DNA from 3 places in the Lysobacter sp. genome. Region 2 is predicted to be linked to each of the others. Evidence: predicted binding sites of a transcription regulator. Region 2 holds the regulator's gene; each other region holds the start of a gene.
What was found. The regulator FliA, encoded in region 2, starts transcription of late flagellar genes. The targets are predictions, from matches to a motif close to TAAAGTTTNNCNNNCNNNGGCCGATAA.

Region 1 (12,622 bases), on a different contig from region 2:
GCGAACTGCAGTCCCACCATCGCGCCGTACGAACAGCCCACGAACGCGCGCAGCCGCTGCACGCGCAGTGCATCGAGCAGTACCGCGACAGCATCGGCCTGATCCGCAGGATCCAGCGGCACATCCAGCGTGCCGTCGGCACCGATCCAGTCGAACGCGATCAGGCAGTGCTCGCGCGGATCCAGCGGCTTGCCCGCACCGACCTGCTGCTCCCACCAGCCCGCCTCGGCGAACGCCTCGCTGGCGGCCAGATGGCGATGCGCGGAGATGCCGCCGGCAACGAACACCGCCGGCTGCGCACGATTGCCGAGGATCTCGTAGCGCAGCGTCACCGCGCGGGTACCGGCATGCCGCAGCGGCAGTTCGACCTGGAGTTCGCCGCGCAGAGCCGGAACGGTGGAGGCGAAGCGGGTGGCGTGCGCGATGGCGTCCAGCACGTCGACGCGCTCGGCGCAGGGGTGTTCGGACTGGGCGGAGATGGGGGCGAGGCTCATGGCGGGCATCCTTGGTTACGGGGCCACCGAGCCTGCGAGTCGCTCGCGCACCCGCCGAAGGGGTGCACGCGCAACCATCTTTCGACCGGCGCCGCCGCGGAGGCGGGACCTGTCGCAGGAATTGGCACCTTCACCCGTGCAGCGTCGCAGCCCTGGGTTGGGTTGCCCCGGCTTCAAAGGGCCTGTCCCTCAGCCGGTCTCGATGGATGGCCGCAGTCTGCAACCGCGGGACCGGGCATGTCAATCGCTCTATCCGCATATAGCGATTTATTATTTCAGTCACGCTGCCGGCTCACAATGTGAAGGGAGCCCGAATACACTTCGGCCATGACTCCACGCCTCACGTCCGCCGCCATCATCGCTCCGGTGCTGGCGGTCCTGATCTCCGCCTGCTCCACCACCCGCCCCACCGCCCCCGCCGCTCCGCAGAAGGCGGACGCCGCCGCGACGCCCGAACTGCGCACCGTGCTGGAGCGCTACGTCTCGGCCGAAAGCGCGCAGGACGAGCTCGACTCGCTGGCCACCTGGCCCACCGAGGACGGCCGCACCTGGCTGATCGCCACCGCCAAGTCGACCCATCGCCTGGTCGTGTTCGATGCCGACACCGGCGAGCGGCTGCGCGAGGTCGGCGGCGAGGGACAGCGGCTCGGCGAATTCGACCGACCCAATGGCATCGCGGTGTACGGCGACATGCTGTTCGTGGTCGAACGCGACAACCATCGCGTGCAGGTGATGTCGCTGCCGGACTTCAAACCGCTGGGCAGCTTCGGCGACGCGCAGCTACGCAGCCCGTACGGGTTGTGGCTGACAGAGACTGAACCCGGCGAGCTGGAGGTGTACGTCACCGACAGCTTCATGTACGGCAAGAAGTTCGATGAGGTGCCGCCGTGGGCCGAGCTGGACCAGCGTGTGCGTCGCTTTCGCGTGCAGTTCGACCAGGCCGGCCACCTGCGCAGCAGCTACGCGGGCTCGTTCGGCGACACCACGCCGGACGCCGCGCTGCGCATGGTCGAATCCATCGCCGGCGATCCGGCCAACGACCGCCTCCTGATCGCCGACGAGGATCGTCGCCACGAATCGACGCTGCGCGAGTACAGCTTCAGCGGCAAGTACACCGGCCGCAGCCTGCCGCAGGACAGCTTCGGCGCGGAGGCCGAAGGCGTCGCGCTGTGGAGCTGCGCCGACGGCACCGGTTACTGGATCGCCGTGGACCAGCTGGCGCCGCTGACGATCTTCCATCTGTTCGATCGCACCACGCTGGAACCACGCGGCAGCTTCGAGGGCGAGACGACCGCGCACACCGACGGCGTCGCCCTGCACGCGGCCAGCACCGCGACGTTCCCTTCCGGCGCGCTGTTCGCCGTGCACGACGACAAGTCGGTCGCGGCGTTCGACCTGGCCGAAGTCGCGCGCGTGCTGAGCCTGTCGCCCACCTGCACGCAATAACACGATGGCCGGCATGCACCGACGCTGGGCATGGCTGCTGGGCAGTGCGGCACTGCTGACGGCGTTTGGCGCAGGCGCGGCCAAGATCTACCGCTGGACCGACCGCGCCGGCATCACCCATTACGGCGACCACGTGCCGGACGCGCCGCCGGCGGCGGTGAAGACCATTCCGGTGGAGGGCGAGCCGGGCGCGATCGCCCGGCTGCGCATCGAGAACGACGGCGACCGCTTCCTCGCCTTCGCCGACAACCGGCTTTCGGGCCCCATCGAAGTGCAGCTCGACTTCAGCCGCAGTGACAACGTGATCGGCCAGCCGATGCTGCCCGCGCGCGCCACCGTCGCCGCACGCGGCAGCGCCCTGGTGGCAGTGCTGAGTTCGGCCGATCCCGAGCGCGGCTTCGATTTCGAACTGCAGATGGAAAGCCTGCCCGGTGATCCCAATGCACGGCCGAGCAACGTCGACTACCTGCTGCCGCTGCAGCAGGCCGCCTTCCGCATCGACCAGGGCTACGGCGGCCAATTCAGTCACCGCGACGCACAGAACCGCTACGCGGTGGACTTCGCCGCCGACATCGGGACTCCGGTCGTCGCAGCACGCGACGGCGTGGTGATGCAGGTGGAATCCGACTTCGACAAGGCCGGCCTCAACCTGGAGCGCTACGGCGGCCGCGCCAACTTCGTGCGCATCCTGCACGAGGACGGCACGATGACCCTGTACGCGCACCTGAAGTCCGAAGGCGTGCTGGTACGCGTGGGCCAACGCGTGCGCGCCGGCCAGCAGATCGGCCTGTCGGGCAATACCGGTTTCACCACGGGCCCGCATCTGCACTTCGCGGTGCAGGTGAACCGCGGCATGAAGCTGGAGTCCATCCCGTTCCGCATGATCGGCCCGCAGGGTCCGCTGCGGATATCGGGCGGGTGAGGCGACGCGCTTGCGAACCACTGGTTCGCGCGTCGCCGAACGCCCAAACGCCATGCGTTTGGGCTGGGCGTGACGCACTGCGCCGTTCGCATCCATCAAGCCACGCCGCAATAAGAACTACTGCACGCCACGCCGGAGAGCCGAACCGCCGCACGTGCCCAATCGATTAATCGCCATCCACACAAAGCGCGGATTCCAGCGCAGGCAATACGGCGAGAACCATCGCCCGCCAGCCATCCCCGCGAAGGCGCCATGAAAGTCGATGCTTTTGCTCGTCATCCCCGCGAAGGCGGGGATCCATGGACTTTTCACGCTTTCACGTTGCTCTGTCAGGAGCAACAGCCAAAGCTTCCGTCCGTCTAAAGCCGACCGGGTCACTTTTCTTTGCTGACCCAAAGTCCGACTGGATTCCCTTCGGTCAAACGTAACCAAAAGAATCGACACAGCAATCCCACGACCGGCAGAGGAGTCGGTGCCTTCGCGAGTCGGACGTGGCCTTTGGCCACGTGGCCCGCACTTGCGGTGCGGGCGTTCGGGCAATGCGCGAGCCAGTGGCTCGCAACACGCATTGCCCTCACTCCATGCCTCCGCGCTCAGCAGCGCACGTCCTGCGCTGCCCTCCGGGGCTTGGGATGTGGTTGGCGTTCAACAGCAACAGCAGATGCGGTCGAACGCCTCCACCTGTGTCTTATCGTCCCACCACCCGCTTGTCGCCGAGCAAGTCACTGGATCCCGGCTTACGCCGGGATGACGGGCGAAAAGCGAAGAGCAAGGCCGACTTACGCTGCCTCGGCCGCCGCCGGCTCCACCATGTCCCGCCACTGCGGCAGCTTGTCGATCACGCCGACGTTGCGCAGGTACGCCTCGTCTACCGGCGTCTCGGCAACGAGCGCTGACGCCACGTGCACCGCGCCAGCCACCCAGAAGCCGCTCGCCTTGAGGCGACCCGGACGATGCTGGAACGCCACGCCTTCGACGATCGGCATCGGCAGGCCCCACAGGCCCAGCAGGTAGGCACCCGCTTCGGCGTAGTGAGGACCCGGCTGATCGGGACCGCCGGACACGCCCGGCAGCAGGCGGCCCACTTCGGCCAGCAGGCCGGCGGTGGCGGCGAGTTCAGCGCTCGGCCCAGCGAGCAGGCGACGCGCCAGGCGCGAGGTGCGCAGCGAGCGGTCCTGGATGGCCTCACGCTCCTTGCCGCCCAGGTGCATCGGGCCGAAGGCTTCGCTGGCCAGCACCAGGCGCAGCAGCGTCTGGTGGCCCAGGCGGGTCACCGCGGCGCGGATGTCGGTGATCTCGCGACCGCCGGAGAAGTACGCCGAGTTGCACAGGCGCAGCACCTTGGCCGCGATGGCAGGGTCCTGCGACAGCATCTGCGCGATCGCCGCGTTGCTGGCATCGGGATCGCGCAGCAGGCGGCTCAGTTCCAGGTACAGGCGCGGCGGCGGCGGCAACGAACCGATCCGGCCGATGGTCTGCTTGAGTTCCTCGTTGCCCAGCACCTGGCGCAGTTCGGCCACGCTGTCGACGGCTTCGATCAGCTCGCCTGCATCCAGCGGACGCGACAGCAGACGGTGCGCGCAATCCAGCCCCTGCAGCATCACCGCGTCCTCGTCCTGGTCCAGCAGGAGGATGCGGACCGCCTGCGGGTGCAGTGCGGCCAGTTGCGACAGCAGCACGGTGCCGGGCAGTCCGCCCGGTCGCAGGCCGCACAGGAACACGTCCACCGGGTCCGTGATGGAAAGCGCGGCGTCGGCCTGGGCCAGCCAGCTCACGTTCCAGTCCTGGCCGAAGAACCCCAGCGACTCTTCCAGCTCGCCGGCGCGGCCGGCGTCCTCACCCACGATGACAATGCGCACACCGCCTCCAGCAGAAGCCGACATTCACGGCGGATAGCGGCCGCGCGGAGGCCTTCTTTAGGGGCGGATGAACGGGGAAACCGCAAACTGCCAACCGGCGCACACTTCCTCAGTCACGGACTGCCGGAACGACACGGACCGGCGCTCCGGAGGCGGCCTGGGCGGGACGCGTATAATCGCCGGTCTTTCCCGATCTCCGATCCGCGGACCGGTCGCCCGACCCGCCCGCGACCGCCGTTGCCATGTCCGACGTTTCCCTCGAAGCCGCCCGCCGCCGCACGTTCGCGATCATCTCGCACCCCGACGCGGGCAAGACCACGCTGACCGAAAAGCTGCTGCTGTTCGGCGGCGCCATCCAGATGGCTGGCTCGGTCAAGGGCCGCAAGGCCGCGCGCCACGCGACGTCCGACTGGATGGCGTTGGAAAAGGAACGCGGCATCTCGGTGACCAGCTCGGTGATGCAGTTCCCCTACGAGGGACGCATCGTCAATCTGCTCGACACCCCCGGCCACGCCGACTTCGGCGAGGACACCTACCGCGTGCTCACCGCGGTGGACTCGGCGCTGATGGTCATCGACGTCGCCAAGGGCGTGGAAGAGCGCACCATCAAGCTGATGGAGGTGTGCCGCCTGCGCGACACGCCCATCATGACCTTCATCAACAAGCTCGACCGAGAGGGCAAGAACCCGATCGAACTGCTGGATGAAGTGGAGTCGGTGCTGAAGATCCAGTGCGCGCCGATCACCTGGCCCATCGGCATGGGCCAGCGCCTGAAGGGCGTGGTGCACCTGGTCACCGGCGAGGTGCACCTGTACGAACAGGGCCGCAACTTCACGCGCCAGGATTCGACCATCTTCGCGTCCATCGACGACCCGGCGCTGGAAGCACGCATCGGCGCGCAGATGCTGCAGGAACTGCGCGACGAACTGGAACTGGTCGAAGGTGCGTCGCATCCGTTCGACCTGGCCAAGTACCTGTCGGGTGAGCAGACGCCGGTGTTCTTCGGCTCGGCCGTCAACAACTTCGGCGTGCAGCTGCTGCTCGATTTCTTCGTCGAGCACGCGCCCTCGCCCAAGCCGCGCGCGACGACCTCGCGCGAGGTGGCCGCCTACGAACCCAAGCTCACCGGCTTCGTGTTCAAGATCCAGGCGAACATGGACCCGCAGCATCGCGACCGCGTGGCGTTCATGCGCGTGTGCTCGGGCCAGTTCAGCGCCGGCATGAAGGCCTTCCACGTGCGCAGCGGCAAGGAAGTGAAGCTGGCCAACGCGCTGACCTTCATGGCCAGCGATCGCGAGATCGCGGAGAGTGCATGGCCGGGTGACGTCATCGGCATCCACAACCACGGCACCATCTCCATCGGCGACACGTTCACCGAAGGCGAGTCACTGAGCTTCACCGGCATCCCGAACTTCGCACCGGAGCTCTTCCGCCGTGCGCGCCTGCGCGACCCGCTCAAGCTCAAGCAGCTGCAGAAGGGCCTGGCGCAGTTGTCCGAGGAAGGCGCCACGCAGTTCTTCCGCCCGCTGATGAGCAACGACCTCATCCTCGGCGCGGTGGGCGTGCTGCAGTTCGACGTGGTCGCCTATCGCCTCAAGGACGAATACGGCGTGGACGCCAGCTTCGAGCAGGTCAGCGTCGCCACGGCGCGCTGGATCCGCTGCGACAACGAGAAGAAGCTGGAAGAGTTCCGCGACAAGAACGCGATGAACCTGGCGGTGGACGCCGCCGGCCAGCTGGTCTACCTCGCACCCACGCGCGTCAACCTGCAGCTTGCGCAGGAACGCGCGCCGGATGTGACCTTCCTCGCCACGCGCGAACACGCGCACGCGACGACCATCGACTGACCGGCGCCTGATGCCCGCGTGGCTGGCGTGGTGGCTGGCGCTGAACACCGCCACCGTGCTGGTGTATGGCTACGACAAGGCAATCGCCGGCGGTCCGCGTCGGCGCGTACCCGAGCGCACACTGCTCGGCCTGGCCCTGCTCGGTGGTTCGCCCGGTGCGTTGATGGCGATGTGGATGTTCCGGCACAAGACGGCCAAGCGGAGCTTCCGCAACAAGGTTGCAGTGATCCTCACCTTGCAGGTTCTGGCCGTTGCGGCGGTGTACACGCTGTAGTGACCTTTCGGAATCGAGGCCTTTCGCGCGAACACGACGGGTACGACTCCGATCAACCAGCGCCACCGGCCCGCCGTGCAATGACGGCCGTCACTGAGCATTTGCTCCAGCCTGCGCTACGATGCTCGCACCATGCCCCCCGCACGCTCCGTCCACGACGGCTCGCTGTCCTCTGCCCCGCACGAGGTCCACTCGGTGCGCGAGGAATTCTTCAACGCGCTCACCCACGGTCTGGGCGCGACCGCCGCACTCGCCGGTGGCGCGGTCCTGATCACGCTGGCGGCGCTGTTCGGCGATGGCTGGCAGCTGGCCGGCGCCATCGTGTTCGGCATCTGCCTGTTGCTGCTGTACCTCGCATCGACGCTGTACCACGCGATCCAGCATCCCGTCGCCAAGGCGCGGCTCAAGGTGTTCGATCACTGTGCGATCTATCTGCTGATCGCCGGAACCTACACGCCCTTCACCCTGATCGGGTTGCGCGGTCCATGGGGCTGGGGCTTGTTCGCGGCGATCTGGACGCTGGCGGTGGCCGGCGTGATCTTCAAGCTGTTCTTCACCGGCCGCTTCAAGCTGTTGTCCACGGCCATCTACATCGCGATGGGCTGGCTGGTGGTGGTGGCCATCGAGCCGATGTGGGGCGCGCTGGACGGCTGGACCATCGGTTGGCTGTTCGCCGGCGGCCTGTTCTACACGCTGGGAACGGTGTTCTACCACCGGCCATCGCTGCCCTACTCGCACGCGATCTGGCACATGTTCGTTATCGCCGGCAGTGTGTGCCATTACGTTTCCGTAATGGCGCAGGTGGTGACGCCGGGCGAAATCATTCCGGCCTGAACTGCCGGCAACGCATTCACCCTCGCTTGACCGGACTCCGCCGATGGTGGGGCCGGTCCGTCATGGAAGCACGAGGTGGGCGTTTTCGTTCCGATCATCGCGGTGCGCATTCCACGCGGTCTCCGCGCGCGGAGGTAAGCCGTGGCAGCGCGCGACGCCACCGCCGAAGCTTCACCTCCGACCGTGTGGGTGCGCCGTCATCCGGTGCTTGCTGCCCTCGGCGTGATCGCGCTGCTCATCGTCATACTGATCGCGATCTGGGACTGGAACTGGTTCAAGGGCCCAGTTGAACGGCAGGTCGAAGCACGCACCGGGCGTTCGTTCGACATCGGCGGAAACCTCGACGTCGATCTGGGCTGGACGCCGGTGGTCTCCGCCGAGAAGGTGCGTTTCGGCAATGCCTCGTGGTCGCGTGATCCGGTGATGGCCTCCGCGGAGCGCGCCGAGCTGGCCATCGCCCTGTGGCCGCTGCTGCGTGGCCAGGTGCTGCTGCCGATGATCCGGCTGGATCATCCACGGCTGCTGCTGGAAACCAATCCCAAGGGCGGTTCGGGCAACTGGGTGTTCGGTGGCCAGACGGGCGAGAGCAAGGTGCAGTTCCGGCGGGTCGACATCCAGCGCGGCCTGCTGCGCTACCTCGACCGGCCTGCCCGCACCGACATCCGCGTCGGGGTGAGCAGCCAGCGCGCGAAGTCGCGCGAACACTCCGCCCCGGTTGCCGTGGTCGGGGGTGGACGGTGGGAAGGCAACGCATTCCAGATGCAGGGCACCGCCGCATCCCCGCTGTTGCTGCGCGATCGTGAGGCGCCGTATCGCATCGACGTGCGCGCATCCGCCGGCGCGACCCGTGCGCATGCGCGCGGCACGCTGCTCGATCCATTGCGCCTGCGCGGCTTCGACCTGCAGATGATGCTGGCCGGACGCGACATGGCCGATCTGTATCCGCTGCTTGGCCTGGCGATTCCACCGACGCCGCCGTATTCGCTGGACGGGCGTTTCAGCCGCGAAGGCGAGGTCTGGCATTACCGCGACTTCGACGGGCGGATCGGTGACAGCGACATGCACGGCGACGCGAGCGTCGACACCAGCGGCGAGCGCCTGTATCTGCGCGCCAATCTGCAGTCCAAACGCCTGGACTTCGACGACCTGGCCGGCTTCGTCGGCGGGGCACCACAGGCCGGCAGGGGCGAAACGGCCAACGCGGAGCAGGCGCGCGAGGCTGCCAGCAGACAGGCCCGCAGCCGCCTGCTCCCGGATACGCCGTACGAACTGGAAAAGCTGCGCGCCATGGACGCGGACGTGCGCCTGCGCGCCACGCGTATCAACGCCCCCAAGCTGCCGCTGGACGACATGGACGCGCACCTGCTGCTCGAAAACGGCCTGCTGCGGCTGGATCCGCTCAACTTCGGCGTGGCTGACGGCGACATCCGCTCGCGCATCCGCATGGACGCGCGCACCAGCACGATCCGCACGCGCGCCGACGCGGACCTGGCCGGGCTCAACATCTCCAAGCTGCTGCCCACGGTCGAACTGGCGCAGAACGCGATCGGAAAGGTGGGCGGCAAGGTCACGCTGGAAGGCACGGGCAACTCGATCGCCGCCATGCTCGGCAGCAGCGATGGCGCGGTGACCGTCGGCATGGGACGCGGGCGCATCAGCAACCTGCTGATGGAAATGGCCGGCATCGACCTGGCGGAAATCATCAAGTTCAAGCTCGGCGGCGACCAGCAGATCCCCGTGCGTTGCGCGTTCGCGGATTTCGCGGTCGACGATGGCGTGATGACGACGCGCTCGCTGGCCTTCGATACCAGCGACACCATCCTGGTCGGCTCGGGCACCATCAACCTGCGTGAGGAGAAGCTCGACCTCACCATCCGCCCGCGCCCGAAGGACCGCAGCCTGCTGGCCTTCCGCACGCCGCTGAAGGTGGACGGCAGCTTCCGCCAACCGAAGGTGCATCCGGATCTCGCGCGCGTCGGGCTGCGCGGTGCGATCGCGCTGACGCTGGGCACCATCACGCCGCCGGCGGCACTGCTGGCGACCATCGAAACCGGCCCGGGCGAGGACTCCGGTTGCGGCGGGCGTTACGCCAAATGAGCCGCCATCAACTGGCGATGTAGCGCTGCAGCTGGTCCAGCTCCAGCTGCTGGTCCTCGATGACCGCTTTGACCAGGTCGCCGATCGACACGACACCGAGCACCTGGCCGTTGTGCACGACCGGCAGATGGCGGATACGGTGGTCGGTGACGATCTGCATGCAGTGGTCGGCGCTGTCGTCCAGCCCGACGGTGATCACCTGGCCGGTCATGATGGTTCGCACCGGCGTGTCGGCCGAAGAACGTCCCTGCAGCACGATCTTGCGCGCGTAGTCGCGTTCGGAAAGGATGCCCACCAGGCGCCCACCCTCGATCACCAGTACGGCGCCGATGCGCTTTTCCGCCATCAGCCGTATCGCTTCGATGACCGGCGAATCGGGGCCGATCGCGAATATTTCAGGCGCCTTGGCTTCGAGCAGTTGTCGCACGGTGCGCATATCCGTCTCCTTCCGCTGGGCACGGGCCGAGCATACTCCAACGTGGTCGGGGCGCATGCGAAGGCGCCTGATGCAGCGGAACTAACTACCGGTCCGACCCGTAATGTCGCGCACCACGTCCGCGCGCGCCTCGTCGGGCATGCGCGAGACCTGCGCCGGCTGCCACACGTCGATGAGATAAAGCGGCCGCTGCTTGGACTCCTCGTACAGTCGCCCCAGGTACTCGCCGATCAGGCCCAACGCGATCAGCTGTACGCCGCCGAGGAACAGGATCACGGCCATCATCGAGGGCCAGCCGGCCACCGGGTCGCCCCACGCCAGCGCCTTCACGATGATCAGCACGCCGTAGAGGAAAGCCACCAACGCCGTCAGCAGGCCCAGATAGGTCGCCAGCCGCAACGGCGCAGTCGAGAAGCTGGTGATGCCTTCCAGCGCCAGGTTCCACAGCTTCCAGAAATTGAACTTGCTGTGTCCGGCCATGCGTGGATCGCGGTGGTAGGCGATGGACACGCGGTTGTAGCCGACCCAGCCGAACAGGCCTTTCATGAAACGGTGGCGCTCGCGCAATTGGCGCAGGCCCTGCAGCGACCGCGGCGAAAGCAGGCGGAAATCGCCGGTGTCGGCGGGAATCGGCGTCTTCGACAAGCGCCCGATCACCCGGTAGAACGCGTGTGCCGTCGATCGTTTGAGCCAGCCTTCGCCCTCGCGCTCCAGCCGCGTGCCGTGCACGTCGTCGTAGCCTTCGCGCCACTTGGCGACGAACTGTGGGATCAGCTCCGGCGGGTCCTGCGCGTCCGCGTCGAGGATCAGCGCCGCGCCTTCGTCGATGCGGTCGAGCCCCGCGGTCAGCGCAAGCTCCTTTCCGAAATTGCGCGAAAGGCGCAGCAGTGCGATGCGCGGATCGGCGGCGGCCAGCGCCCGCATCACCTCCCAGGTCGCATCGGAACTGCCGTCGTCGACGTAAAGCACCTGGCCATCGACCCGATGGTCGGCTGCAAGCGCATCCAGTACCGCGGCAATGCGCGGCTGCAGCAACGGCAGGTTGTCCGCCTCGTTGTAGGCGGCGACCAGGACGGTCAGGCGATCACGGTTCGTCATGCGCGCAATGGTAGTCGTGGCCGCTGCCGGCGTCAGTCGAGCCGCTTCAGATAGTCGCTGCCACCGATGTTGCGCATCTGCCGCTGGATGGCATTGGTGCGGCGCTGCACGTACGGCCCGGGGCGCGTGATGCTGTACCGGCGGGGGCTGGGCAGCACGGCGGCCATGCGCGCGGCCTCGGCGGCGCTCAGCCGGCTGGCGTCCTTGCGAAAATACGTCCGCGCCGCAGCCTGCGCGCCATACACGCCGTCGCCGAACTCGGCGATGTTGGCGTACACCTCGATGATCCGGTGCTTGGGCCACATCGTCTCGATCAGCAGCGTGTACCAGGCCTCGATGCCTTTGCGCACCCAGCTGCGCCCGCTCCACAGGAACAGGTTCTTCGCCGTCTGCTGGCTGATGGTGCTGCCGCCGCGCACCTTGCGCCCGCGCGCGTTGCTCTTGCGGGCCTTTTCGATGGCCTTTATGTCGAAGCCGAAATGCTCCGCGAAGTTCTGGTCCTCGGATGCCACCATGGCCAGCGGGACATGGGCCGAGATCTCGTCGAGGTCGCGCCAGTCGTAGGCGATGCGAAAGCTCCAGTCGCCCGCGCCCCAGGCCTCCAGCTGGCGCGAGACCATGAACGCGCTGACCGGCGGATCGATGAAGCGCAGGGTGGCCACCTGCACCACGGTGACGGCCAGGAACAGCAGCGGCACCGCGATCAACCAGCGCAACCAACGGCGGCGCTTCCGCGGTGCGGCCTCATCCATCCTCACGGCTTGCACGGCCTTTGCTCCATCCCCATCTTGTGTCCACGCCCCTTCACACGTTCGCGCGCATTATCCCCAAATGCGGCGCGCCATCCGCTCGAGTAGACGATGACCCAGCCACAGCCCTCCTCCACCGACCGCGACCAGCTGACCCGATTCCTCATCGAGGGCGCGGGCGTGCGCGGCGTCCGGGTGCATTTGCAGGACACCTGGCAGCAGATCCGCAGCCGCGCCGAATATCCGGCGGCCGCCGCGGAACTGCTGGGCGAAGCCGCCGCTGCGGCCGCGCTGTTCACCGGGCATGCCAAGGTCGACGGCCGCCTTTCGGTCCAGCTTCGGGGCAGCGGCGCCTTGCGCACGCTGTTCGCCGAATGCACGGCCGCCGGCACCCTGCGCGGCATCGCCCAGCTGGACGAGCACGGTGAAGTCCGCCGCGACCTCCAGTCCCTCGGCCCGGATGCGGTACTGGCCATCACCATTGAGAACCCCTCGGTGGATGGCCGCGATCCGATGCGCTACCAAGGACTCGTCGCGCTGGAATCCGATTCGCTGGCCGGCGCTTT
Region 2 (6,366 bases):
GGGCCTGGTGCTGAGCAAGCTGGACGAGACCGGCCGCTTCGGCAACGCCCTGTCGGTGGCGGTGGACCACGCCCTGCCGATCACCTGGGTGACCGATGGCCAGGACGTCCCGGAGGACCTGCATAGGGCCAGTGCAGCCAATCTCGTACTTCGCCTTGAAGATTTGCGCCGAGCGGCCGATATGCCCTGCAACCCGGAGTTGAACCATGCCGTCGCGTGAGTACGCCAAGCTGACCAAGACCTTCCCGCTGTCGGCCACCCGCAGCGAGCCGCTCGGCCCTGTGCGCACCATCGCGGTGACCGGCGGCAAGGGCGGCGTGGGCAAGACCAACGTCTCGGCCAACCTGGCTGTGGCGCTGGCGGGCATGGGCAAGCGCACGCTGCTGCTGGACGCCGACCTGGGCCTGGCCAACATCGACGTGATCCTGGGCTTGAACCCCACCTTTACGCTGGCCGACCTGGTGGCCGGCCGCTGCTCGCTGGACGACGTCATCGTCGAAGGCCCGAACGGCGTGCTGGTCGTCCCGGCCGCTTCCGGCCGCCGGCACATGGCCGAGCTGGCCCCGGCCGAGCATGTCGGCCTGGTCAACGTGTTCTCCGAACTGGAACGCGAGCTGGACATCATGGTGGTCGATACCGCCGCCGGCATCACCGACGGCGTGCTGACCTTCTGCCAGGCCGCGCAGGACACCGTGGTGGTGGTCTGTGACGAACCGGCCTCGATCACCGACGCCTACGCACTGATCAAGGTGCTGTCGCGCGAGCGCGGCGTGGACCGCATCCAGGTGGTGGCCAACATGGTGCGCGACCCCAACGAGGGCCGCGTGCTGTACGAAAAGCTGACCCGCGTGTGCGAGAAGTTCCTCGCCGATGTCTCGCTGAACTACCTGGGCTGCGTGCCGCAGGACGACTGGCTGCGCCTGTCGGTGCAGCGCCAGCAACCGGTGGTGAAGGCCTACCCGTCCAGCCCGGCCGCGCTGGCGATCACCGAGATCGCGCGCCGCACCGCACGCTGGCAGGCGCCGACCGAACCGCGTGGCGGCGTCGAGTTCTTCCTCGAGCGCATTCTCAAGCAGCGCGGGGTGGCCGCATGAAAGGCGCAGCCCAGTACCGGGAGGTCCAGCGCTCGGCGGCCAACGAGGTCATCTCCCAGCACTCGGACCTGGTGCGGCGCATCGCCCACCACCTGGCCGCACGCCTGCCGGCGAGCGTGGAGGTGGACGACCTGATCCAGGCCGGCATGATGGGGCTGATCGAAGCGTCGCGCAGCTACGACGCCGACCAGGGCGCCTCGTTCGAGACCTACGCCTCGATCCGCATCCGCGGTTCGATGATCGACGAGATCCGCCGTGGCGACTGGGTGCCGCGCTCGGTGCACCGCCGCTATCGCGACGTGGTGGCCGCCACGCGCGAGGTCGAGCAGCGCACCGGTCGTGCCGCCAGCGCGCAGGAAGTGGCCGGCGCGATGAACGTGCCGCTGGACGAATACCACCGCATGCTCGAGGACGCCGCGCGCGGCCAGCTGATCAGCCTGGAAGCGCACCTGGACGAACACGACGGCGAACCGCACCTGGCGCGCCACGCCGGCACCTCGCCTGCGCGCGAGTTCGAGCAGGTCGCGTTCCGCGAAGCGCTCGGCGACGCCATCGGCGGCCTGCCCGAGCGCGAGCAGCTGGTGCTGTCGCTGTACTACGAGCAGGAACTGAACCTGCGCGAGATCGGCGCCGTGCTCAACGTCAGCGAATCGCGCGTGTGCCAGATCCACGGCCAGGCGATGTTGCGACTGCGCTCCCGCCTGGGCGAATGGCGCGGGGCCAACGACAGCGATGACGACGATGGCTACTGACTGATTTTGCTTTTGCTCCTCCCCCTGCTTGCAGGGGGAGGTTGGGAGGAGGTACGCGGCGCGCAGGCGCCGGTCACAAGGCACTCCTCCCCAGCCCTCCCCTGCAGGCAGGGGAGGGAGTCCAACCTCCTGATCCATTCTTCGCACCAGAGCCAGCCCACATGGACAAGAACATCCGCATCCTCATCGTCGACGACTTCTCGACCATGCGTCGCATCGTCAAGAACCTGCTCAACGACCTGGGCTTTCACAACACCGCCGAGGCCGACGACGGCAGCACCGCGCTGATCGAACTGAAGAAGGCGCCGTACGACCTGGTGGTCACCGACTGGAACATGCCCGGCATGGCCGGCATCGACCTGCTCAAGGCCATCCGCGCCGATGCGTCGCTGGCGAAGATCCCGGTGCTCATGGTCACCGCCGAAGCCAAGCGCGAGCAGATCATCGAAGCCGCGCAGGCCGGCGTGAACGGCTACGTGATCAAGCCGTTCACCGCGGCCACGCTGGAAGACAAGCTCACCAAGGTGTTCGAGCGCCTGGGAGCGGCCGCGTGATCGACGTTCCTGCACCGCAGGACCGGCAGGCCGTGATCGCCCGTCTGCATGCGGCGCTGTGGGCGCTGGAGCACGACGATCTGGCTGGCTGGCGCAGCAACGTCGACGCGCTGATCCAGTGGCGCAGCCAGCCGCTGGTGCAGGGCCTGGCGAAGCTGGCGCGCGAACTGGAAGGCGCGCTGGGCAACGGCGACATCGCCTCCACCGGCTCGCTGCCGGAAGCCTGCGCGCGGCTCGAGCACGTCGTGCAGGTGAGCGAGGACGCCAGCCACCGCACGCTGGACCTGATCCAGGAATGCGCCACGCTGCTGGGCACCCTGCCCGACGCCGCCGCCGAGGAACAGGCCGCCACCATCGCCGCGATCCGCAGCCGCATGTCGGAGATGACCGCCGCGCAGGGCTACCAGGACCTCACCGGGCAGATCATCCGCCGCGTGGTGGACCTGGTCCGCGCCGTGCACGCCGGCCTGGGCGAAGTGGCCGACACCGGCACGCAGCCGCTACACCTCAACAACAACCGCGGCTACGGCCCGTCCGTGGCCGGCGTCGATCCGGCACCGGCGACGCAGGACGACGCGAACGAACTGCTGTCGTCACTCGGGCTTTGACGCGGGAGCTTTGACGCCGATGGCTCGACACAGAAACACGCTGATGAACACGGACAAAGCGAATGCGTCTGCGATACGGCAACGCGGCGCGAGCCTGTTGGCACGCACCAACTGTGTCCCTCTGCGTGCCTCCGCGTCGAAGAAGGCTTCTGCAAGGGTTTAACGACATCCATGAGCGCCATCGCCAACGACATCGCCGCCGACTTCCTGATCGAGGCGCGCGAGATCCTCGACCAGCTCGGTGAGCAGATGGTCGCGCTGGAACACGCGCCGACCGATCGCGACTGCCTCAACACGGTGTTCCGCGGCTTCCACACCATCAAGGGCGGCGCGGGCTTCCTCGACTTCGCGCCGATGGTGGAGATCTGCCACGCGGTGGAAGACCGCCTCAACGTCGCGCGCGACGGCACCGTGCCGATGGACGCGGCCGCGTTCGACGGCGCGCAGCAGGCCGTGGACCTGGTGATCGACATGCTCGACTGCGTGGCCAACGGCGAGGAACTCCCGCACGCGCCGGCGTCGCTGCTGAAGTCGCTGCGCGACGGCGCCAAGGGTTTCGTGACGCAGATGCCGACGTTGTCGTCGGGGTCCAGCGCGCCGGCCGCCTCGCAACCACCGAAAGCCCCACCGCCTCCCAACCCGCGAGCAGGGGGAGCAGCAAAAGGCGCGAACGCCCCGGAAGCAGCGGACGCCACCGTGCGCGTGGACGTGCGCCGGCTGGACGCGATGGTCGACCTGGTCGGCGAACTGGTGCTGGCACGCAACCGCCTCAAGACGATCCGCCCGCGCCTGCGCGACGAGGACCTGGACCGCGCGGTGACCGCGCTGGACGTGGCCACCTCGCGCCTGCAGTCGGCGGTGATGATGGTGCGCATGCAGCCGGTCGGCCGCGTGTTCGCACGATTCCCGAAGCTGGCGCGCGACGTCGCGCGCCAAGTGTCGAAGTCGGTCGAGTTGGAGATCATCGGCGCCGAGACCGAACTGGACCGCAACCTGGTCGAAGCGCTGGCCGATCCGCTGGTGCACCTGGTGCGCAACGCCATCGACCACGGCATCGAATCGCCCGCCGCGCGCCGCGCCGCCGGCAAGTCCGAACAGGGCACCGTGCGCCTTTCCGCGCAGCAGGAAGGCGACCACGTCTCCATCGAGGTCAGCGACGACGGCGCCGGCATCGATCCGGAGAAGATCCGCCGCAGCGCGGTCAACAAGGGCGTCATCGACAGCGACGCGGCCGCGCGCCTGTCGGCCGACGAATGCCTGCACCTGATCTTCGCGCCGGGCTTTTCCACGCGCACCGAGGTCAGCGACCTGTCCGGCCGCGGCGTCGGCATGGACGTGGTGCAGTCGAAGATCCGCGAACTGTCCGGACAGGTGCAGATCCAGTCCGAGGTCGGCCGTGGTTCGCGCTTCATCATTCGCGTGCCGCTGACGCTGGCGATCCTGCCGACGCTGCTGATCGAACTGGACGACGACGTGTACGCACTGCCACTGGTGCGCGTGGTCGAGGTGCTGGCGCACGAGCGCGTCGAAGCGCTGTGGGTCGACGGCCAGAGCATGCTGGACCTGCGCGACGAACCGCTGCCGCTGATCGACCTGCGCACCTGGCTGGGCCTGCCGCCGATTGCCGGCGCGGCCACCACCTGCGTGGTGCTGCAGTCGGGCGAACAACGCTTCTGCCTCACCGTCGACCGCGTGCGCGGTCGTGAGGAAGTCGTCATCAAGGCGCTGCCGCGCACGCTGCGCGGACTGGCCGGATACGCCGGCGCCAGCCTGGTCGGCGACGGCCGCATGGCGCTGATCCTGGATGTCGATGCACTGCTCAGAACCGGACTGCGGGGCTCAAGTCCCGCGGCGAGGGACCGTTAAGACTGACGACCGAACAAAAAGAAACGAAGCCGTCATCCCGCGCAGGCGGGGTCCAGCGACTCGAGGCCAAGCCGCACGAAGGCACTGGATTCCCGCTTTCGCGGGAATGACGAACTCACCTTACGGACGCCTTCCCCACGATGGACAGACTCAGCCTCATCGGTGTCGTGCTTGCACTGGTTGCCCTGGTCGGCGGCAGCATCCTCAAGGGTGCCGGCCTGTCCGGCCTGTGGTCGCCGGCGGCGTTCGTCATCGTGATCCTGGGCACCGTCGCCGCGATCCTGCTGCAGACGCCGATGGCGACGTTCAAGCGCGCCATGAGCATCGTGCGCTGGGTGTTCCGTCCGCCGGTGCAGGACCGTCCGGCGATGATCGCGCGCCTGGTCGAATGGAGCACCGTCGCGCGCCGCCAGGGCCTGCTGGGCCTGGAGCCGGAAGTGCAGGCGCTGGACGATCCGTTCCTGCGCAAGGGCCTGCAGATGGTCGTCGACGGCGTCGAGCCCGAATCGATCCGGCAGATGCTGGAGATCGAACTGCACGGCCAGTCGCAGCGCGACCTGGCCGCGGCCAAGGTGTTCGAGGGCATGGGCATCTACTCGCCGACGCTGGGCATCATCGGCGCGGTGCTGGGCCTGATGGCGGTGATGAAGAACCTCGCCGATCCCAGCAAGCTGGGCCACGGCATCGCCGCGGCGTTCACCGCGACCATCTACGGCATCGGCGCGGCCAACCTGGCGCTGCTGCCGATGGCGTCCAAGCTCAAGGGCCTGATCAACCAGCAGGCCGACGAGCGCGAGATGATCATCGAAGGCCTCATCGCCATCGCCCAGGGCGAGAACCCGCGCAACATCGAAGCGCGACTCAACGGTTTCGTGGTCTGACGGACGCGCAGCCATGGCCTCACGTCGCCGCCACCAGCACGAGGAGCACGCCAACCACGAGGCGTGGGCGATCCCCTATGGCGACCTGATCACGCTGCTGCTGGCCTTCTTCGTGGTGATGTACGCGATCTCCTCGATCAACGAGGGCAAGTACCGCGTGCTGGCCGATGCACTGTCGTCCGCGTTCGGTGGTCCGCCGCGCACGGTCACGCCGATCCAGCTGGGCATGCACCAGCTGCGCGGCTCCGCGTTCGACCGGCCGTCGCTGGTCACGCCGGGTTCCAAGTCAGGCCCGTCCTCGTCCACGCCCATTGCTTCACCACGCATGAAGCAGGTGCTGGACATGCCGACCTTCGGCGCCAACCAGCAGGGCACCGCCGAACAACCCGGCGAAGCGGAAGACGCCCGCCACCAGCAGCTGCATTCGCTCGGCCGCCGCATCCAGGACGCGCTGTCGGAACTGGTCAGGCGCAAGCTGGTGACGGTGCGGCGCAGCTACAACTTCCTCGAGGTGGAGATCCGCAGCGACATCCTGTTCGCCAGCGGCGTCGCCGTGCCCAATCCCACCGCGGTCGACACGGTGCGCACCATCGCCTCGGTGCTGCGCGACG
Region 3 (12,622 bases), on a different contig from region 2:
CAAGCACTCAGCGCCGCAGCCTCAAAGCTTCCGCCCTCCTTGCCGATAACGAGGGCAACACCGGACCGGACGAGCAGTACCCATGCGTGCAACGCGCAGCCACGACGAACGCGAATTCACCTTCGACGAACGCGACTTCCGACGTGTCTGCCGGATGATCCGCGACCGCGCCGGCATCCACCTGCATCCGCACAAGCGCGACATGGTGTACAGCCGCCTCGCGCGCCGCGTGCGCGCGCTGGGCATGGAGAAGTTCGGCGCCTACCTCGACCACGTCGAGGCCGATCCCGACGCCGAGCTGCAGGGCTTCATCAACGCGCTCACCACCAACCTCACTTCTTTCTTCCGCGAGTCGCACCATTTCGACGCGCTGGCCGACCACCTGCGCACGCGCGGTCGCGACGGCGTGCGCATCTGGTGCAACGCCGCGTCGACCGGCGAGGAGCCGTATTCACTCGCGATCACCGCCTGCGAAGCGTTCGGCACGCTGACGCCTCCGGTGCGCATCCTGGCTACCGACATCGACACCAACGTGCTGCACACCGCGGCGCGCGGCGTGTATCCGGTCGAGCGCGTGAACACGCTGTCGCTGCAGCGGCGCAAGCAGTTCTTCCAGCGCGGCAGCGGCGCCAATGCCGGCCTGTGCCGGGTCAAGCCGGAGCTGCAGGCCATGATCGAGTTCCGCCCGCTCAACCTGCTGTCGGAGGACTACGGCCTGCGCGGCGGCTTCGATGCGGTGTTCTGCCGCAACGTGATGATCTATTTCGACAAGGCCACGCAGTACGAGGTGCTGCAGCGGGTGGTCCCGCTGATCGCACCCGACGGCCTCTTCTTCGCCGGACACTCGGAAAGCTTCGGTCATGCCCATGACCTGATCACTCCCTGCGGCCGAACGACCTATCGCCCCGCCTCAGGAGCGCGTGCATGACCGTCGCGTCACCCGCCGTCCGCAACAACATCGAAGCGGGCAGCTATTTCGACCCGGTCCTGCAGACCGAGGCGATCAAGCTGCTGCCCGCCGACTACCGCGTCACCGAACGTCCGATCGCGCTGGTCACGCTGCTGGGCTCGTGCGTGGCCGCGTGCCTGTACGACCCGATGCTGCAGGTCGGCGGCATGAACCACTTCATGCTGCCCGGCGGCGAGGCCGAGTCCGTATCGTCGCGCTACGGCGCGCACGCGATGGAACTGCTGATCAACGACCTGCTCAAGCGTGGCGCACGGCGCGCGCGCCTGCAGGCCAAGGTGTTCGGCGGCGGCAACGTGCTCAGCGGCTTCTACAGCGACCCCATAGGCACGCGCAACGCGTGCTTCGTGCTGGAGTACCTGGCCGCCGAGCGCATCCCGGTGATCGCGCAGGACCTGGGCGACATCCACCCGCGCAAGGTCTGCTTCTTCCCGCAGACCGGGCGCACCCTGGTCAAGCGCCTGCCGTCGGCCCGCAACGACGTCATCGTCGACGCCGAGCGCGCCTACTACGGCCGCCTGGCCCGCGAGCCCGCCGCAGGCAGCGTGGAGCTGTTCTGATGAATGCCGTGCGTGCCCCCCGCAACCGCATCAAGGTGCTGGTCGTCGACGACTCGGCGCTGGTGCGGCAACTGATGACGCAACTGCTGGAGGAGGATCCCGGCATCGAGGTCGTCGGCAGCGCCGCCGATCCGTACATCGCGCGCGACAAGATCAAGCAGCTCAACCCCGACGTGCTGACGCTGGACGTCGAGATGCCGCGCATGGACGGGCTCACTTTCCTGCGCAACCTGATGCGCCTGCGCCCGATGCCGGTGGTGATGGTGTCCACGCTGACCGAACACGGCGCGCAGGTAACGCTGGACGCGCTGTCGCTGGGCGCGGTGGACTTCATCGCCAAGCCCAAGCTGGACGTCGCGCGCGGCCTGACCGATTACGCCGGCCTGCTGGTGGAGAAGATCAAGCAGGCCGCCCGCGCCCGCGTGGTGGCCGCCGCACCGGCGCGCAGCGGCGACGCGCCACCGCCCGTGGTGGCCTATCGCACCACGCACCGGCTCATCGCCATCGGCGCCTCCACCGGCGGTACCGAGGCCATCCGCGAAGTGCTGGCGCAGATGCCGGCCGACGCGCCGGCGACGGTCATCGCCCAGCACATCCCGGGCGCGTTCAGCGCGCCCTTCGCCGAACGCCTGGACCGCCACAGCCGCATGACGGTGATCCACGTCGAGCGCGACCAGGAGCTGCTGCCCGGCCACGCCTACGTCGCCCCGGGCGGACGCCACCTACGCGTGTACCGCAGCGGCGCGCGCTGGCACGGACGGCTGGGCGACGACGATCCGGTGCGTCGCCACCGTCCCAGCGTGGACGCGCTGTTCGAATCCGTGGCCGAGCACGTCGGCAGCAACGCCAGTGCGGCGCTGCTGACCGGCATGGGCGACGACGGCGCGCGCGGCCTGCTGGCCCTGCGCAAGGCCGGCGCGGCCACGCTTGCGCAGGACGAGGCCAGCAGCGTGGTCTGGGGCATGCCCGGCGCCGCGGTCGCGCTGGGTGCGGCCCAGGACGTAGTGCCGCTGTCGCAGGTCGCGCAGAAGCTGCTGGCGGGTACGGCGCACGATTGAGGGGCGCACACAGGCGCGTTCGGCTTTTCGGTCCTCTGTCGTGATTCCCGCGAAGGCGGGGAATTCCTCTGTCCGACGCGTCATGCCCTGCGAATGCGTCGACGCCCGCAAGCATGGGCCCCGCCATCGCGGGATGACAACAACGAAAGCAACACCCTGCGGGATGTTTCGCCTGCCCGGGCACCACCGCTGTCGAAGAAAAGTCAAAAACGCGCTCTTCGTCACACACATGCAGCGCGCCGCAGATCAAGCGCATTTCACCTAAAGCACCGTCCCCGCCCGCCGTTATCTAAGTTGCCCCACTCCGGTGAGATCGATGATGGATTCCCGCGTACTGATTCGCCTTGCAGCGCCGCTGGCGCTCACTTCCCTGTTCGTTGTCGCCGAAGCGCTGGGCTGGCCGTCCGCCGTGCGCTGGGGCGCGCTGGTCGCGATGATCCTGGCCTGGCTGGGCTTTGCCTGGACGATGATGCGTCCCAGCGGCAGCGACGCCGCGATGCTGCGCGAACAGACCCGCCTGCTCGACGACCTGCGCAACTTCGTCAGCTCCGAAGTGCAGGGCTCGCGCGGCGAGATCGAGCGCACCCGCGTCCTGATCCGCGAGTCGGTGGCCAAGCTGGGCACCAGCTTCGAAGCGGTCAATCGCAAGTCGCGCGAGCAGAGCGAAGTGGTCTCGCGCATCATCGACCGCACCGACGGCGAACACGGCGGCGTCGACGTCTCGCGCTTCGCCGTGCAGGCCAGCCAGCAGATGGAACAACTGGTGGAAGCGCTGGAAGCCGTGAGCGGCCAGAGCACCACCACCGTCACCCACATCGACGCGATGGCCGAGCACCTGGACGGCATCTTCGCGCTGCTGGAAGACGTCAAGTCGATCGCCGACCAGACCAACCTGCTGGCGCTGAACGCCGCGATCGAGGCGGCGCGTGCCGGCGAGGCGGGCCGCGGCTTCGCGGTGGTGGCCGACGAGGTGCGCAACCTGTCCGAGCGCTCGACCGCCTTCAACGAGCAGATCCGCAAGCTGGCGCACAGCTCCAAGGACGCCATCGCCCGCGTCCGCGACACCGTCACCCAGATGGCCTCGCGCGACATGGACCGCTCCCGCGGTGCACGCGCCGAAGCCGCGGCGATGCTGGAGCGCGTGGACGGCATCAACCGCGGCCTGGGCAACGGCATGCGCGAGATCGCCGACTGCGGCCGCGCCATCGACGGTTCCGTCGCCGAAGCCGTGCGTTCGCTGCAGTTCGAGGACATCGCCACCCAGGCACTGGGCGCGGCCACCACGCACCTGGACCGCCTGAGCGCGATCAACCGCGAGGCCACCGCCCTGCACCAGCTGCTGCATCGCGCCGACCGCGCCGACGCCGAAGTGCGCCAGACCCTGCAGCAACTGGGCCAGCGGATCGCGGCGATGCGCACGGAATGGGAACGCCCTCCTCACAAGCCCGTGATGCAGCAGTCCATGGATGCTGGTAGCGTCGAACTCTTCTGATCCGGCAACCCATGGGATGAGCACGATCCCGCCATCGCCTCCGGTCGGCACCGCCGACCCGCAGGCCACCCCGAACGGGCGCGCAGACTTGCGCGCCCGTTTGCGTGGACGCAGCGGCCTCGTGCTGTGCCTGCTGATGGCCGCGGTCGCCGTGCTGTGGATGGCGCTGGCCGCACCGCGCGTCGCGCTGGAGCTGCGTCCGCTGTTCGGCGACGCCTCGCGCTGGGTGGCGTGCGCGCTGTCGGTGCCCATCGTCACCGCGATGCTGTTCCTGATGTTGCGCCGCAGTTGTTCCGACGCACGCGAGGCCGAGCTGACCGCGCACCTGCAACGCCAGCAGCAGGAGCTGCACGCGCTGGCCGGCCACCTGATCGAAGTGCAGGAGAAGGAACGCCGCACGCTTTCGCGCGAACTGCACGACGACATCGGCCAGGCGATCAGCGCCATCAAGATGGGCGCGACCTCGCTGGACGGCGAGGACGAAGCGGTGCGCCAGGAGATCGTCGGCGAGATCGTCGCCATGTGCGACCAGACCATCGGCAAGCTGCGCGACATCTCCACCCTGTTGCGCCCGCCGCAGCTGGACGCGCTGGGCCTGGTCGCGGCGCTGCGCTGGCAGTGCGAGCGCCTGTTCCGCAGCGGCCGGCCCGTGCTGGAACTCGACCTCACGGCACCAGCCGAACGCCCTGACCCCGCGGTCGAGCTGGCCTGCTTCCGCATCGCGCAGGAAGCGCTGACCAACGTGCTGCGCCACTCCGGCGCGACCCGCGTGACGGTCACGCTGGCGCCGCGCGACGAGGAGATCCTGCTGTCGGTGATCGACGACGGCCGCGGCCTCGATCCGGAGCGCCTCAATGGGCTGGGCCTGATCACCATGCGCGAACGCGCCCAGCAGCTGGGCGGCACGTTCGACATCGAAACCGTGGCCGACGCCGGCACGTGCGTGCGCGCATGCCTGCCGTTGCGTGCGCCCGCCTAGGCCACGGACTCGCTGGCCCGATCCCGTCTACCGTGGGAGACAGCTTGCTGGCGACTGGTTCTCGACGCAGAGAAACGCGGACGAGCGCGGAACAAGGGGCGTGCGACGTAGAAGCCAGCTTGCTGGCGACAGCGCGGCCCGGTCGCCAGCAAGCTGGCTTCTACGACAGCGCGCACGTGCTTGTCTGCGTTATCTGCGTCGAGAACTGCCGAATCTGCCAGGCCAGGCTTTCCGCCCACTCCACCTTCCATCGGGCGTGAGGCGCTTCCGAGTGGATTCCCGCCCCGCGGGAATGACGGCAGGACTACCGCTTCAATCCCGTTTCGCCCGCCACTGCGCCAGCAGCACCGCTGCGGCCGACGCGACGTTGAGGCTTTCCACCGCACCCGTGCCGGGAATCGACAGGCGCAGGTCGCAGGCCTGGGCGAGCTCACGATCCATGCCTTCGCCTTCCGCGCCCAGCACGTAGATCACGCGCGGCGGAAGCTTCGCGGCGAACAGGTCGCTGCCGCCCTGCACCACCGTCGCCGCCAGCGTGAAGCCGGCGCCGCGCAGTTGTGCGATGGCGTTGTCGTCGCGGCCCAGCCGCACCAGCGGCACGGCTTCGGCGCCACCTTCGGCCACGCGCGCGGCCGCGCCGGACAGCGACAGCGTCGAGTGCTTCGGCAACAGGATGGCCGACACACCGAAGTGCGCCGCCGAGCGCAGGATCGCACCGAAGTTGTGCGGATTGCCCACGCCGTCCAGCCAGATCGCGCATTGCGGTCCGGCGGGCAGGTCGCGCAGCCAGGTGGAAAGCGGCAACGGCTCATCGCGCAGCACGTCGGCCACGACGCCTTCGTGATGGCTGCTGGCGGCCAGCTTGTGCAGGTCCAGTTCGTCGACCACGCGGTAGCCGACACGGTTGGCCACGCACCACTTCAGCAGCGGCTGTAGCGCAGGAATGCGCGCCTCGCTCAGGTACAGCTTGCGCATCGCCTGCGGGCGCCGCTGGAACACCGCATTGATGGCGTTGAGCCCGTACAGGCGCAGCTCGGCGCCGCGACGCTCGCGCATCGCATGCGCGGCATCGTGCTCGTGTCCGTGCTCGTCCTCGTGCGGTCGCTGCACGCTGGCGGTGCGGTCGGCGAAACGCTCCTTGCGGCTGCGCACGTCGACCTTGCCCCACGGGCCTTCGCCGGCCGGACGCGGACCTCGCGGCGGGCGACCGGGTGGATCATGGCGCATCGGACAGACTCCTTCTCGCTCGGGCGAACACACGCAGGTCGTGCACTTCGCCAAACTTCATCACGGCGCAGCGTGCCACGCCTTCTTCTTCGAAACCGTTCTTCTGCAACACGCGCGCCGAGGCGGTGTTGAACGCGAACACACCGGCCTGCAGGCGATGCAGCGACAGCGACTGCATCGCCCACGGCGCGAACACCGCGACCGCCTTCGTCATCAGGCCGCGGCCCCACAGCGACGGCGTGAGCCAGTAGCCGAACTCGGCCGAATGGCTGCGCTCGCCGCGGCCCGGATGCGCGCCGATGCCGCCGCATGCCTCGCCGTCGACCTCGATGGCGAACACCGGGTCGGACAGGTCGACCACGTCGCCCGCGAGGAAGCGTTCACCGTCCTCGCGCGTGTACGGGTGCGGGAAGCGCGTGCTCAGCCCGCGCACGATGCGCGCGTCGTCGGCGTGGCGCACCAGCGCATCCAGGTCGTCGAGGCGCCACGGCCGCAGCACGAAGCCCTCGCCCGGCAGGCGTACCTGGCTGAAATCCCGGATGGCGGCAGCGACATTCATGCCGCACAGGGTAACCGCCGCCGGCCGGGAAGGCCGAACGGATATTCAGTTATAGCGCTGCTTCAGCAGCACGCGCGTGGTGCCTGCGGCCGTAGGAGCGAGCCTGCTCGCGACCCGCGCTCATAGCGTCGGTCGCCGGCAAGCCGGCTCCTACGCGAGGAGCGGAGGCAGCGCCTCAGCCCTCTCCCTGCAGCGACGCTGCCGACGTTGCCGTGCCGCCGTCCTGCTCGACCGGCTGCGCGCCGCGCCGGCCGCGCCAGAAGTCCGCATTGCGGATGCCCAGCGCGTCCGGGTCGAACACCGGATCCAGGCCCAGCTTCTTCTGCCGCTCGTAGTCGCGCAGCGCCAGCATGGCCGGCTTGGCCAGGATCAGGATGGCGACGATGTTGAGCCAGGCCATCAGGCCCACGCCGATGTCGCCCAGCGCCCACGCCTGCGTCGCGTTGTGGAATGCGCCGAAAACCACCATGAACATGATGCCCAGGCGCAGCAGCAGCACGGTGAGCGGCCGGCGGCGACCACCGTTGACGTACGCGAGGTTCGTCTCGGCCATGTAGTAGTACGCCATGATCGTGGTGAACGCGAAGAAGAACAGCGCCACCGCCACGAAGCCCGCGCCCCAGCCAGGCAGCACCGACTCCACCGCGGCCTGCGCGTAGCCGGGGCCCGCCTCGATGCCGGCCAGGCCGGAGTACAGCTGCGTGCCGTCGGCGCCGTGCACGTTGTAGCGGCCGGTCGAGAGGATCAGGAACGCCGTCGACGTGCACACCATCATCGTGTCGAAATAGATCGCGAAGGCCTGCACGTAACCCTGCTTGGCCGGATGCGACACCTCGGCCGCGGCGGCCGCGTGCGGGCCCGTGCCCTGGCCGGCCTCGTTGGCATAGATGCCGCGCTTGACGCCCCACTCCACCGCCAGGCCCAGCATCGCGCCATAGGCCGCGTGCGAACCGAAGGCGCTGTTGAAGATGATGCTGAACATCTCCGGCACGCGCTCGGCGTTGAGCACCATCACCGTCACGGCCATCAGGATGAAACCGGCCGCCATGAACGGCACGACGATCTCGGCGAAATTGGCGATGCGCTTGACGCCGCCGAAGATGATCACCGCCAGCAGCACGGCCACCGCCAGGCCGATGCCCAGCTTGAACGCGTCGCGCGCCGGCATGCCCAGCCACTGGCCGTCCATCGCGCCGCACAGCGAGGAGCCCTGGCAGACGTTGGCGGCGCTGTCGGCGATGGCGTTGGCCTGCACGCCCGGCATCAGGAAGCCGGTGGCGATGATGGTCGCAACGGCGAATGCCAGCGCGTACCACTTCAGGCCCATCGCCTTCTCGATGTAGTACGCCGGACCGCCGCGGTAGCGACCCTCCGCGTCCTTGGTCTTGTAGATCTGCGCCAGCGTGGATTCCACGTACGACGTGGACGCGCCCAGGAAGCCCATCACCCACATCCAGAACACCGAACCCGGGCCGCCGAAGGCGATGGCGGTGGCGACGCCCGCGATGTTGCCGATGCCGATGCGCCCGGCCATCGACATGGCCAGCGCCTGGAACGAGGACACGCCCGCGTCGGACTTCTGCCCGCTCACGGTCAGGCGGACCATCTCGACGAACCCGCGCACCTGCATGAAGCGGGTGCGGATGGTGAAGTACAGGCCGGCGGCCAGGCACATGAAGATCAGTGCCTTGCTCCAGATGATGCCGTTGACGGCATTGATGAGGTTTTCCACGCAGGCTCCCGGACGGGTGAGTGACGAAGTGCCCCGTCGCCCGGGACGGACCGATTCTCTACGAAAAAGTCACGTTGCGCGCGGCCCGCCCGGCCTGCCTGGCCGCCGCATCCCTATGGCGACCTCCCCCGATGCGGCACTGGCTGGGAGCGGCGGCGCCAGCAGCCAGCCCGCGCGCCGCCGGTCAGGCGTGCCCGCCCACCGACGGCGTCTGTGCTTCCAGTTTCTCCAGCTCCTGCGACACGGCTTCCGGAGAGCGCGTGTACTTGGCCAGCAGCACGTAGAACGCCGGCACTACGAACAGCGACAGCAGCGTGGAGAACGACACGCCGAAGATCACCACGATGCCGATCGTCGCGCGGCTGGCCGAACCCGGGCCGCCGGCCAGCACCAGCGGAATGGCGCCGACCACCGTCGCGATGGACGTCATCAGGATCGGGCGCAGGCGCACGGCCGAGGCCTCGACGATGGCGTCGCGGATGCTGCGGCCTTCGTCGCGCAGCTGGTTGGCGAACTCGACGATCAGGATGCCGTTCTTCGCCGCCAGGCCCACCAGCATCACGATGCCGATCTGGCTGAACAGGTTGAGCGTGCCGCCAGTCGCCGCCAGGCCGATCAGCGCACCCAGCACGCCCAGCGGCACCGTCAGCATGATCACGAACGGATGGATGAAGCTCTCGAACTGCGCCGCCAGCACCAGGTACACCACCAGCAGCGCCAGGGTGAAGGTCAGCAGCACCGCGCCGCCGGCCTGGATGTACTCGCGCGATTCGCCCTTCCAGTCGATCTGCGTGTGATCCGGCAGCTCGGTGCGCACGGCGTCTTCCAGCCAGGTGATCGCCTGGCCCATCGGGTAACCCGGGGTCAGGCCGGCGCTGATGGTGATGGCGCGCAGGCGGTTGAACCGGTTGAGGCTGCCGGGCTCGGCCAGTTCACGCAGCGTCACCAGGTTCGACAGCGGAATCAGCGCACCGTCGCGCGCGCGCACCTGGATCGCGGCCAGGTCCGCGGGCGAGGCGCGCAGCTCGCGATCGGACTGCACGATCACGTCGTACTCCTCGCCGTTCTGCACGAACGTGGTGACGCGACGGCTGCCCATCATGGTTTCCAGCGCGTGGCCGATGTCGGTCACCGGCACGCCCAGGTCGGCGGCGCGCTGGCGGTCGATCTCCACGCGCATCTGCGGGCGCGTTTCCTTGTAGTCCGAATCCACCGAGAAGAAGCCCGGGTTGGATTCCATCTTCGCGATCAGCTTGTCGCGCCACTGCGCGAGTTCCGCGTATTCCGGGCCGCCCAGCACGATGTTGATGGGCTGGCCGCGGCTGCGCACCAGGCCGCCGGACACCTGCGGCATCGCGCGCACGCCCGGCAGCTTGCCCAGCTCGGCGCGCAGCGAGTCGGCCACCTGCGCGGTGGGCACGTCGCGTTCCTTCCAGTCCTGCAGGAACACCGCGATGCGGCCGGTGTGCATTTCCTCGCTGGCGCCGAAGCCGCCGGGCACGCGCGGGTTGTAGCGCTGGATCAGCTCGCCCTTGCCGGTGTGCGCGGCGACGATCTTCTCGACCTGCTGCACCTGTCCGACGGTGTAGTCGAAGCCCGCGCCTTCCGGCCCCTGGATGGTGATCTGGAACGAACCGCGGTCTTCCGCCGGCGCCAGTTCGGACGGCACCACCTTCAGCAGCACCGCACTGGCGATGAAGGTCAGCACCATCACGCCGATCACGATCATGCCCACATGCCGCGGCGGGCGGTCGGTGGTGCGCGAGAGCAGGCGGCGATAACGGTTGCCCACGCTGTCCAGGCGCGCGTTGACCCAGCGATGGACGAAGTTGGACTTCTCCTGGCTGTGCGGTCGCACCAGCTTGGACGACATCATCGGCGTCAGCGTCAGCGCGACGAAGGCGGAGATGGCCACCGCGCCGGCCAGCGCCACCGACAGCTCGCGAAACAGGCGGCCGGTGTTGCCTTCCATGAAGCCCACCGGCAGGAACACCGCCACCAGCACCGCGGTGGTGGCGATGACCGCGAAGGCCACCTGCTGCGTACCGCGCTTGGCCGCGACCAGGCGTGGCTCGCCCAGGTCGGTGCGGCGCTGGATGTTCTCCAGCACCACGATCGCGTCGTCCACCACCAGGCCGATGCACAGCACCAGCGCCAGCAGCGTCAGCAGGTTGATCGAGAAACCGAACAGGTACAGCGGAATGAACGCCGCGATCAGGCACACCGGCACCGTGACCGCCGGAATCAGCGCGGCGCGGAAGCTGCCCAGGAACAGCCAGATCACGATCAGCACCAGCACGATGGCTTCGATCAGCGTGTGGTACACGCGTTCGACCGCGGATTCGATGAACACCGTGGTATCGAACGCGACGAAGATCTTGGTGCCTTCCGGCAGCGTCTTCTGCACGCGCTCGGCTTCATCGCGCACCGCGCGCGCGACGTCCAGGCTGTTGGCGGTGGAGGTCTTGACGATGCCGAGGCCGATGTTGGGCTCGCCGTTGCTGCGGTAGTAGGCGCGCCGCTCGGCCGAGGCCAGCTCGATGTGCGAGACGTCGCCAAGGCGCACCACGTAGCCGTCCTGGCCCTTGCCCAGCGGGATCTGTGCGAAGTCCTCGGGCTTCTGGTAGCTGCGCGCCACACGCAGGGTGAAGTCGCGCGTGTTGGATTCGATGCGGCCGGCCGGCAGTTCGACGTTCTCCGCCTCCAGCGCGTTCTCGACGTCGTTGACGGTGATGCCGCGCGCGGCCAGCGCATCGCGGTTGAGCCAGATGCGCATCGCATAGCGCTGCTGGCCGCCGATGCGCACCTGCGCCACGCCGTCCACCGACGACAGGCGATCGACCACGTAGCGCTCCGCATAGTCGGACAGCTGCAGCGTGTCCATCCGCGTGGAGCTCATGTTGAGCCACAGGATCGGGTCGGCGTCGGCTTCGACCTTCTCCACCTCCGGCGGATCGGCCTCTTCAGGCATGCGGTCGAGCACGCGGCTGACCGCGTCGCGCACGTCGTTGGCGGCGGCCTCGATCTCGCGGTTGAGCGTGAACTCGATGCTGATGGCGGCGCGGCCGTTGACGCTGCGCGATTCGATCGTTTCGATGCCCTCGATGCCGGCCAGCGCGTCCTCGAGGATCTGGGTGATGCGCGTCTCGACCACCGCCGCCGACGCGCCCGGATAGTTCACGTCCACCGACACGATCGGCGGGTCGATGGCCGGCAGTTCGCGCAGCGTGAGGCGCGAGAACGCCATCACGCCCAGCACGATGATGAGCAGGCTCATCACCGTGGCGAATACCGGGCGACGGATCGAAAGGTCGGAGAGGTTCATCGCATCAGCCCTGCTTGGTCGCCGCATCCACCGCGGAGGCGGGCGGGCGGTCGCCGCGCGCGTCGACGATGCGCGCGCCAATGCGCAGCTTGCCGGTGCCGTCGACCACGATGCGGTCGCCCACGTTCAGGCCCTGCGCGATCTCCGCCAGGCCGTCGCGACGGCTGCCGACCTTTACGTCCACGCGCTCGACCGTCGAATCGGGCTTGACGCGGTACACGAACGAGTCCGTGCCCACCTGCACCACCGAGATTTCCGGCACCAGCAGCGCCTGACGCTCCGGCCGCGACAGCGTCACCTGCATCAGCATGCCCGGCCGCAGCGCGCGGTCGGGATTGGGGAAGTCGCCGCGCACCACCACCGAACGCGTGGATTCGTCCACGCGCGCATCGATGGTGCTGACCTGCCCTTCGAACGTACGCCCCGGATAGGCGGTGCTGGTGCCAGTGACCTGCTGGCCCACGCCGAGCGTGGCGAGCATCGCTTCGGGCACCGGGAAGTCGACGTACACGCGGCCGATGTCGTCCAGCGTCGCGATCGCGGTGCCCGGCGTGACCAGCGCGCCCGGGCTGACCTGGCGGATGCCCAACACACCGCCGAACGGCGCGCGGATCACGCGGTCGCCGATGTCGGCCCGCATCTGCGCGACGCGCGCGCGCGCGGCGTCGCGCAGCGCCATCTGCGTGTCCAGCGAGGAGCGCGCGATCAGTTGCTGGTCGGCCA

Region 1: VFE83_RS14880 (HDOD domain-containing protein) is a predicted target of FliA. The motif match lies at 4,755-4,781, and genes of this name have one in related genera.
Region 3: VFE83_RS17010 (methyl-accepting chemotaxis protein) is a predicted target of FliA. The motif match lies at 2,848-2,874, and genes of this name have one in related genera.

The regions. Positions count from the first base shown of each region.
Region 1 is NZ_DASRTS010000055.1:81,285-93,906, reverse strand. It holds gene metX (homoserine O-succinyltransferase MetX) at 1-494, opposite strand, end outside; SAM riboswitch class I at 566-703, opposite strand; gene VFE83_RS14890 (phytase) at 822-1,940, shown strand; gene VFE83_RS14885 (M23 family metallopeptidase) at 1,954-2,862, shown strand; gene VFE83_RS14880 (HDOD domain-containing protein) at 3,642-4,721, opposite strand; gene VFE83_RS14875 (peptide chain release factor 3) at 4,964-6,568, shown strand; gene VFE83_RS14870 (DUF1294 domain-containing protein) at 6,579-6,842, shown strand; gene trhA (PAQR family membrane homeostasis protein TrhA) at 6,975-7,676, shown strand; gene VFE83_RS14860 (AsmA family protein) at 7,818-9,773, shown strand; gene VFE83_RS14855 (CBS domain-containing protein) at 9,781-10,209, opposite strand; gene VFE83_RS14850 (glycosyltransferase family 2 protein) at 10,291-11,307, opposite strand; gene mtgA (monofunctional biosynthetic peptidoglycan transglycosylase) at 11,340-12,059, opposite strand; gene VFE83_RS14840 (Hsp33 family molecular chaperone HslO) at 12,168-12,622, shown strand, end outside.
Region 2 is NZ_DASRTS010000050.1:612-6,977, reverse strand. It holds partial or broken gene VFE83_RS13925 (flagellar biosynthesis protein FlhF) at 1-220, shown strand, start outside; gene VFE83_RS13920 (MinD/ParA family ATP-binding protein) at 207-1,094, shown strand; gene VFE83_RS13915 (RNA polymerase sigma factor FliA) at 1,091-1,846, shown strand; gene cheY (chemotaxis response regulator CheY) at 2,008-2,400, shown strand; gene VFE83_RS13905 (protein phosphatase CheZ) at 2,397-3,008, shown strand; gene VFE83_RS13900 (chemotaxis protein CheA) at 3,180-4,874, shown strand; gene VFE83_RS13895 (flagellar motor protein) at 5,015-5,755, shown strand; gene motD (flagellar motor protein MotD) at 5,769-6,366, shown strand, end outside.
Region 3 is NZ_DASRTS010000064.1:40,507-53,128, forward strand. It holds gene VFE83_RS16995 (CheR family methyltransferase) at 83-928, shown strand; gene cheD (chemoreceptor glutamine deamidase CheD) at 925-1,527, shown strand; gene VFE83_RS17005 (chemotaxis response regulator protein-glutamate methylesterase) at 1,527-2,585, shown strand; gene VFE83_RS17010 (methyl-accepting chemotaxis protein) at 2,905-4,077, shown strand; gene VFE83_RS17015 (sensor histidine kinase) at 4,094-5,056, shown strand; gene VFE83_RS17020 (TrmH family RNA methyltransferase) at 5,369-6,283, opposite strand; gene VFE83_RS17025 (GNAT family protein) at 6,273-6,842, opposite strand; gene VFE83_RS17030 (alanine/glycine:cation symporter family protein) at 7,018-8,517, opposite strand; gene VFE83_RS17035 (efflux RND transporter permease subunit) at 8,759-11,899, opposite strand; gene VFE83_RS17040 (efflux RND transporter periplasmic adaptor subunit) at 11,904-12,622, opposite strand, start outside.